DNA from 2 places in the Erwinia sp. E_sp_B01_1 genome. Region 1 is predicted to be linked to the other one. Evidence: predicted binding sites of a transcription regulator. Region 1 holds the regulator's gene; the other holds the start of a gene.
The links. Region 1 encodes sigma-54, which starts transcription at its own class of promoters, with help from an activator protein. Its sites were predicted from a motif close to GTTGGCACANNTTTCGCTNT; they were not measured.
Positions count from the first base shown of each region.

Region 2: a site for sigma-54 is predicted at 1,638-1,657, ahead of glnA (glutamate--ammonia ligase). Genes of this name have one in related genera too.

Region 1 covers NZ_CP142208.1:521,104-525,383, reverse strand. Annotated here, with positions in the region: gene lptA (lipopolysaccharide ABC transporter substrate-binding protein LptA) at 1-328, shown strand, start outside; gene lptB (LPS export ABC transporter ATP-binding protein) at 335-1,060, shown strand; gene rpoN (RNA polymerase factor sigma-54) at 1,109-2,542, shown strand; gene hpf (ribosome hibernation promoting factor) at 2,565-2,852, shown strand; gene ptsN (PTS IIA-like nitrogen regulatory protein PtsN) at 3,067-3,549, shown strand; gene rapZ (RNase adapter RapZ) at 3,650-4,280, shown strand, end outside.
Region 2 covers NZ_CP142208.1:4,709,563-4,713,842, forward strand. Annotated here, with positions in the region: gene typA (ribosome-dependent GTPase TypA) at 1-1,369, opposite strand, end outside; gene glnA (glutamate--ammonia ligase) at 1,805-3,214, shown strand; gene glnL (nitrogen regulation protein NR(II)) at 3,354-4,280, shown strand, end outside.

The sequences.
Region 1 (4,280 bases):
CCGTCCGGGCGGCGACAGCAACAAAACGATTGTTGATGCCTATGGTAATCCTGCCACTTTCTATCAGCTGCAGGACAATGGTAAACCCGTAAAAGGTCACGCTCAGAAAATGCACTATGAGCTGGCAAAAGACTTTGTCGAGCTGACTGATAATGCTTATCTGGAGCAGCTCGACAGCAACGTGAAAGGCGATCGTATTACCTATCTGGTGAAAGAGCAGAAGATGCAGGCTTACGGCAGCTCAGGTAAGCGCGTGACGACCATCCTGGTTCCTTCTCAGTTGCAGGACAAAGGCACCCAGTCAACCGGACCAAAAAAGAGTAACTAATCAGCTATGGCTACTTTAATTGCGGAAAACCTGGCGAAGGCTTACAAAGGCCGTCGCGTGGTCGAAGATGTCAGCCTGCAGGTCAAATCCGGTGAAATTGTTGGCCTGCTTGGCCCCAACGGTGCAGGCAAGACCACCACTTTTTACATGGTCGTGGGCATTGTCCCGCGTGATGCGGGTCGGATCATCATTGATGATGAAGATATCAGTATCCTGCCGCTGCATGCCCGCGCGCGACGCGGTATTGGTTATCTGCCGCAGGAGGCGTCGATTTTCCGCCGCCTGAGCGTTTACGATAACCTGATGGCCGTGCTGCAAATCCGCGACGATCTGACCACAGAACAGCGTGAAGATCGGGCGAATGAGCTGATGAATGAATTCCATATTGAGCATCTGCGCAACAGCATGGGCCAGGCACTCTCGGGCGGCGAACGCCGCCGTGTTGAGATAGCCCGCGCCCTGGCTGCAAACCCTAAATTCATTCTGCTGGATGAGCCTTTTGCAGGTGTTGACCCCATCTCCGTTATCGATATTAAGAAAATTATCGAACACCTGCGTGACAGCGGATTGGGCGTGCTCATCACTGACCATAACGTGCGTGAGACGCTGGCCGTTTGTGAGCGTGCTTACATCGTCAGCCAGGGACATTTAATTGCGCACGGCACTCCTGGAGAGATTCTGGAGGATGAACAAGTTAAGCGAGTCTATTTAGGTGAAGAGTTCAGACTCTGATAAGGTGTTAATACCCGGTAAGATTTTCAAGGAATCAGTATCCTGAATATGAAGCAAGGTTTGCAACTCAGGCTCAGCCAACAGCTTGCCATGACGCCACAACTGCAGCAGGCTATTCGTCTTCTGCAGCTCTCTACGCTTGAACTCCAGCAGGAAATTCAGCTGGCGCTGGAAAGCAATCCGTTGCTTGAGCAAACCGACATTCATGAAGAAGTGGACGCTCGCGAGTATCAGGAGAAAGAAGCGCTGGATACCCGTGAAGCGCTTGAACAAAAAGATATGCCGGAGGAACTTCCTCTGGATGCGACATGGGATGAGATCTACACCGCTGGTACTCCTTCAGGCACCGGGACGGATTATCACGACGATGAGCTGCCGGTGTATCAGGGAGAGACAACACAGACGCTTCAGGATTACCTGATGTGGCAGGTTGAACTCACGCCCTTTACGGAGACGGACCGGGCTATAGCCACTTCCATTGTTGATGCGGTTGATGACACCGGGTACCTCACTGCCTCGCTGGATGAGATTCTGGACAGCATTGGTAACGACGAACTGACCATGGATGAAGTGGAAGCGGTGCTGAAACGCGTGCAGCGCTTCGATCCGGTCGGCGTCTGCGCCCGCGATCTGCGGGACTGCCTGCTGGTGCAGCTTTCACAATTTGTCCCGGATGTACCAGGCTTAAAAGAGGCCCGGCTGATCGTCAGTGAACATCTCGACCTGCTGGCTAATCATGATTTTCGCAGTCTGATGCGGGTGACTCGCCTGAAAGAAGATGTGCTGAAAGTAGCGATGCAGGTGATTCAGTCCCTTGATCCTCGCCCCGGTCAGTCCATCAATACCAGCGAGCCAGAGTACGTTATTCCGGATGTGCTGGTGCGTAAAACCAGCAACCGCTGGGTGGTGGAACTTAACTCTGACAGCGTTCCAAGACTGAAAATTAATCAGCACTATGCCTCACTGGGCGGTAACACACGTAATGACAGTGACAGCCAGTTTATCCGCAGCAATCTGCAGGAAGCGAAATGGCTGATTAAAAGTCTGGAAAGCAGAAATGATACGCTACTGAAAGTGACCCGCTGTATCGTCGATCAGCAGCAGGCTTTTTTTGAGCAGGGCGAAGAATTTATGCGCCCCATGGTGCTGGCGGATATTGCCAGCGCCGTTGATATGCATGAGTCCACTATTTCCCGCGTGACCACGCAAAAGTATCTGCACAGCCCACGCGGTATTTTTGAATTGAAGTATTTTTTCTCCAGCCACGTCAACACCGAGGGCGGAGGCGAAGCCTCTTCCACGGCGATACGCGCGCTGGTGAAAAAATTAATCTCGGCGGAGAATCCCGCCAAACCTCTGAGCGACAGCAAGCTCACCACCCTGCTTTCCGATCAGGGGATTATGGTGGCACGGCGGACTGTAGCGAAGTACCGAGAGTCTTTATCCATCCCGCCCTCAAATCAGCGAAAACAGCTGGTCTGAACGAACAGATAAGGAAGACCCTATGCAACTCAATATTACCGGGCAACACGTTGAAATCACCGATCCTCTGCGTGATTTTGTGACAACCAAATTTGCCAAACTGGAGCAGTATTTTGACCGGATTAATCAGGTCTATATTGTTCTGAAGGTCGAAAAGGTCACCCAAATAGCGGATGCCACGCTCCATGTAAACGGCGGTGAGTTGCATGCCACCTCGGAAGATAAAGATATGTACGCGGCGATTGACGGCCTGATAGACAAGCTGACGCGCCAACTCAATAAACACAAAGACAAGCTGAAGCAGCACTAAATTTCACTCAAACATTGATTATTTCTTCGCCACCCTTATCTAAGGATATGAGGTGACGTAAGATAACCGGCTCGCCCCTCTCTACGGGGGGCGAGCCGTTAATTAATCAGGCAGGCTGAGCAGTCGACTGATGACTCTACGCGTCCCCTTTTTAAACATGGGGTTCGACACGGTCATTTTGCCAGGCAGAAGTGAACACGTAAGTGAAACTATGATGAACAATGAATTAAAACTGGAACTGAGCTCGGTACTGAATGTCTCCTGCACCCGCAGCGGCGTTCATTGCCAGAGTAAAAAGCGGGCGCTGGAAATTATCAGCGAGTTAGCGGCCAAACAGCTTAACCTTCCGCACCAGACCATCTTTGAAGCGATTCTGACTCGCGAACGCATGGGAAGCACTGGTATCGGCAATGGTATTGCTATACCGCATGGTAAGCTGGTTGAAGATACACTGCGTGCAGTGGGCGTGTTTATCCGTCTGGATCAGCCAATTGCTTTCGATGCCATTGATAATCAACCGGTGGATCTGCTTTTTGCCTTGCTGGTGCCGGCCGATCAGTGCAAAACACACCTGCATACGCTGTCGCTGGTCGCCAAACGTCTGGCAGATAAAACTGTCTGTCGCCGCCTGCGGGCAGCACAGACGGATGAAGAGCTCTTTGGGATCATGGCTGAAAGCCCTGAAGAGAGCCACTGATTCATCTGAGCCAGCTTGTACTGGCTCATTGTAAAGCGTGTGGCCCTGCGCGGTGTCCACACCGGCCAGACCACGAACAGGCCTGTCAGGAGAAGAAGTCATGGTGCTGATGATAGTCAGCGGTCGATCGGGATCGGGTAAGTCTGTCGCATTACGGGCACTGGAAGACATGGGTTTTTACTGCGTCGATAACTTACCTGTGGTGTTACTGCCTGAACTGGCGAACTCCCTGGCCGATCGTAATATGTCGGCGGCGGTAAGTATTGACGTACGTAACATGCCTGAGTCACCAGAAATTTTTGAAAAAGCCCTGACCAGTCTGCCCGAAAGTTTTTCGCCGCAGCTACTGTTTCTCGATGCCGATCGCAATACGTTGATCCGGCGTTACAGTGATACCCGTCGCCTGCACCCGCTTTCCAGCAAGAACCTCTCTCTGGAGAGCGCCATAGACGAAGAGAGTGACCTGCTGGAGCCGCTGCGCTCACGGGCGGACCTGATTGTTGATACCTCTGAGATGTCGGTTCATGAGCTGGCAGAGATGCTGCGTACCCGCCTGTTGGGTAAACGTGAGCGTGAACTGACGATGGTATTCGAGTCATTTGGCTTCAAGCACGGCATTCCGATAGATGCTGATTACGTTTTTGACGTGCGCTTTCTGCCAAACCCACACTGGGATCCTAAATTGCGGCCAATGACCGGGCTCGATCGTCCGGTGGCAGCTTTCCTCGATC
Region 2 (4,280 bases), 620 kb from region 1:
TCATGAATTCGTTACGGAAACCGATCAGGCCACGGCTTGGGATAACGTAGTCAAGACGTACGCGACCTTTGCCATCCGGATCCATGTTTTTCATGTCCGCTTTACGTTCACCCATCGCCTGCATCACAGAACCCTGGTGCTGTTCTTCGATATCCAGCGTAACGTTTTCGAATGGCTCCTGCTTGCGGCCTTCGAAGTCACGGAAGATAACTTTCGGACGGGATACCGCCAGCTCGAAACCTTCACGACGCATGTTTTCAATCAGAACAGACAGGTGAAGCTCACCACGACCGGAGACGCGGAAAGCATCAGCGTCGGTAGTTTCTTCAACACGCAGCGCCACGTTGTGCACCAGCTCTTTGTTCAGACGGTCAAGGATCTGACGTGAAGTCACATACTTACCTTCTTTACCGCAGAACGGGGAGGTGTTGACGTTAAAGAACATGGTTACGGTAGGTTCATCAACGCTCAGAGCTGGCAGCGCCTGTACATTCTGTGGATCACAGATGGTATCAGAGATGTTCAGCTCGCCCAGACCGGTGATAGCGATGATATCGCCAGCTTCCGCTTCTGTCGCTTCGATACGCTCAAGACCCATGTGAGTCAGCACTTTGCCAACTTTCGCGTTACGGGTTTTGCCTTCGCTATCGATGATAGTAACCTGCTGGTTCGGCTTCACTTTACCGCGCTTGATGCGGCCGATGCCGATAACACCAACATAGTTGTTGTAGTCCAGCTGGGAAATCTGCATCTGGAACGGCGCTTCCATCTCAACCTGCGGAGGAGAAACGTGTTTCACGATAGCTTCATACAGCGGGGTCATGTCTTCAGCCATATCGGCGTGGTCAAGACCAGCGATGCCGTTGATAGCAGAAGCATAGATAACCGGGAAATCGAGCTGCTCGTCGGTCGCGTCCAGGTTAACGAACAGGTCAAAGACCTGATCAACAACCCAGTCTGGACGTGAGCCAGGACGGTCAACTTTGTTGATGACCACGATCGGCTTCAGACCATTAGCAAAAGCTTTTTTGGTCACGAAGCGGGTTTGCGGCATAGGGCCATCCGTTGCATCCACAACCAGCAGCACCGAGTCAACCATTGACATCACACGCTCAACCTCACCGCCGAAGTCGGCGTGTCCTGGGGTATCCACGATGTTGATGCGGTAGTCGTTCCATTTAATGGCGGTGTTTTTTGCGAGGATGGTAATCCCACGCTCTTTCTCCAAATCGTTGGAGTCCATTACGCGTTCAGTAGCTTCAGTGCGGGCGTCAAAGGTCCCGGATTGCTGCAGCAACTTATCAACCAGGGTAGTTTTACCATGGTCAACGTGGGCAATAATGGCGATGTTACGCAAATTTTCGATCACAGCTTTGCCTCAGGCATTAGAAATAGCGCGCTATTGTACACGGATTAATCGAAGGACTGAACAGGATCACAAATTTCAATTAAAGATAACTGTCAGGATTGCTTTTCTAACCATAAACAGTGCAAGAATTGCACTCCATCGAAAAAATGCACCAGAATAGTGCTGCATCAGCACTCGATAGCACCAAAATGGTGCGCGACTTCCATCATGGTGCAGGTCCCGTATCACGAGAGGGCGCATCATAGCGCTTTTTCAGGGTATTAATAAAGTTGGCATAGATTTCGCTTTATTACACCCAAGCGAAGAATGCCAGTTTCCACAACGGTTGATAGCTTGTCAGAGATCTTTATTATCGGTTGACTATGCCAGATAAGCAAAGTCCTGAATGAAGTTCTCTTACCACGACGACAATGACAAAATCCAGGAGAGTTAAGTATGTCCGCTGAACACGTTCTGTCGATGATGAACGAGCACGAAGTCAAGTTTGTTGATCTGCGCTTTACCGATACCAAGGGTAAAGAACAGCACGTCACCATTCCTGCTCATCAGGTAAACGCTGACTTCTTCGAAGAAGGCAAAATGTTTGACGGCTCCTCAATCGGTGGCTGGAAAGGAATTAACGAATCAGACATGGTTCTGATGCCTGACTCAACTACCGCCGTGCTGGATCCATTCTTCGAAGATCCTACGCTGATTATCCGTTGCGATATCCTCGAGCCAGGCACCATGCAGGGTTACGACCGCGACCCACGTTCCATTGCCAAGCGTGCTGAAGATTTCCTGCGCTCTTCCGGCATTGCAGACACCGTTCTGTTTGGCCCTGAGCCAGAGTTCTTCCTGTTTGACGATATCCGTTTCGGCAGCAGCACTTCCGGTTCCCATGTTGCTATCGACGATGTCGAAGCTTACTGGAACAGCGGTAAAGCTTACGAAGGCGGCAACAAAGGTCACCGTCCAGGTCTGAAAGGCGGTTACTTCCCGGTTCCTCCGGTCGACTCTTCACAGGACATCCGTTCTGCTATGTGTCTGACCATGGAGCAGATGGGTCTGGTTGTTGAAGCTCATCACCACGAAGTGGCTACAGCGGGTCAGAACGAAGTGGCAACCCGCTTCAACACCATGACCAAAAAAGCTGACGAAATTCAGATCTACAAATACGTTGTTCACAACGTGGCTCATGCTTACGGCAAAACGGCCACCTTTATGCCGAAGCCTATGTTCGGTGATAACGGTTCCGGTATGCACTGCCATATGTCACTGTCTAAAGACGGTAACAACCTGTTCGCTGGTGACAAATACGGCGGCCTGTCTGAAATGGCCCTGTTCTACATCGGTGGTGTTATCAAGCACGCTAAAGCGATCAACGCCCTGGCGAACCCGACCACCAACTCCTACAAGCGTCTGGTCCCAGGCTACGAAGCGCCTGTTATGCTGGCTTACTCTGCCCGTAACCGTTCTGCTTCTATCCGTATCCCAGTGGTTGCCAGCCCGAAAGCACGTCGTATCGAAGCTCGCTTCCCTGATCCAGCGGCTAACCCATACCTGTGCTTCGCTGCATTGCTGATGGCTGGCCTGGACGGCATCATCAACAAGATCCACCCTGGCGATGCGATGGACAAAAACCTGTACGACCTGCCGCCGGAAGAAGAAGCTGAGATCCCGAAAGTGGCTGGTTCACTGGACGAAGCTCTGGCTGCACTGAACGAAGACCGCGAGTTCCTGACCCGTGGCGGCGTGTTCACTGACGACACCATCGAAGCTTATATCGCACTGCGTAAAGAAGAGATGGACCGCGTTCGTATGACGCCACACCCGGTTGAGTTCGAGCTGTACTACAGCGTTTAACTGGTCTGACGTTTTTTGTTGCCGTGGAAACTTTAAGCCCATCTCCGGATGGGCTTTTTTCTCCACGAATTCATTGTTCAGGAAGACCAATCCCGGCTTCCCTGACTATAATGCACTGAAATGGTGCAGGAGAGAATGCATGGCAACTGGCACGCTGCCCGATGCTGGGCAGATCCTCAACTCCCTGATTAACAGTATTTTACTGGTCGACAGCGGACTGGTCGTGCATTACGCCAATCCCGCCGCCCAACAGCTGTTAGCGCAAAGTTCCCGCAAGCTGTTCGGTACACCGCTGCCGGAACTGATAGGCTATTTTTCACTGAATATCGACGTCATGCGTGAGAGTCTGGACGCAGGTCAGGGTTTTACCGACAGTGAAGTAACTTTAGTGGTCGACAGCCGTGCGCACATTATGTCGTTAACCGCACAGCGTCTGCCAGACGGATTAATTCTGCTTGAGATGGCACCGATGGATAATCAGCGTCGCCTCAGTCAGGAACAGATTCAACATGCTCAGCAGGTCGCCGCCCGGGATTTAGTCCGCGGTCTGGCACATGAAATTAAAAATCCGCTGGGTGGATTGCGTGGTGCAGCACAGCTGCTGGCGAAAGCCCTGCCCGATCCTTCATTAACAGAATATACCAAAGTGATCATTGAGCAGGCGGACCGTCTGCGCAATCTGGTTGATCGCCTGCTCGGCCCACAGCAACCGGGGATGCACGTCACGCAAAGCATTCATCAGGTTGCCGAGCGCGTAGTGAATCTGGTCTCAATGGAGCTGCCCGACAACGTGACGCTGGTCAGGGATTACGATCCCAGCCTGCCGGAACTGCCCCACGATCCGGACCAGATTGAACAGGTTCTGCTGAATGTCGTCCGCAACGCGCTTCAGGCGTTGGGTGAAGAGGGTGGCACCATTACGCTTCGTACCCGTACGGCTTTCCAACTGACGCTGCACGGCACACGCTATCGCCTGGTGGCACGCATCGATATCGAAGATGACGGCCCGGGTATCCCGGCGCAACTTCAGGATACGCTGTTCTATCCCATGGTGAGCGGGCGTGAA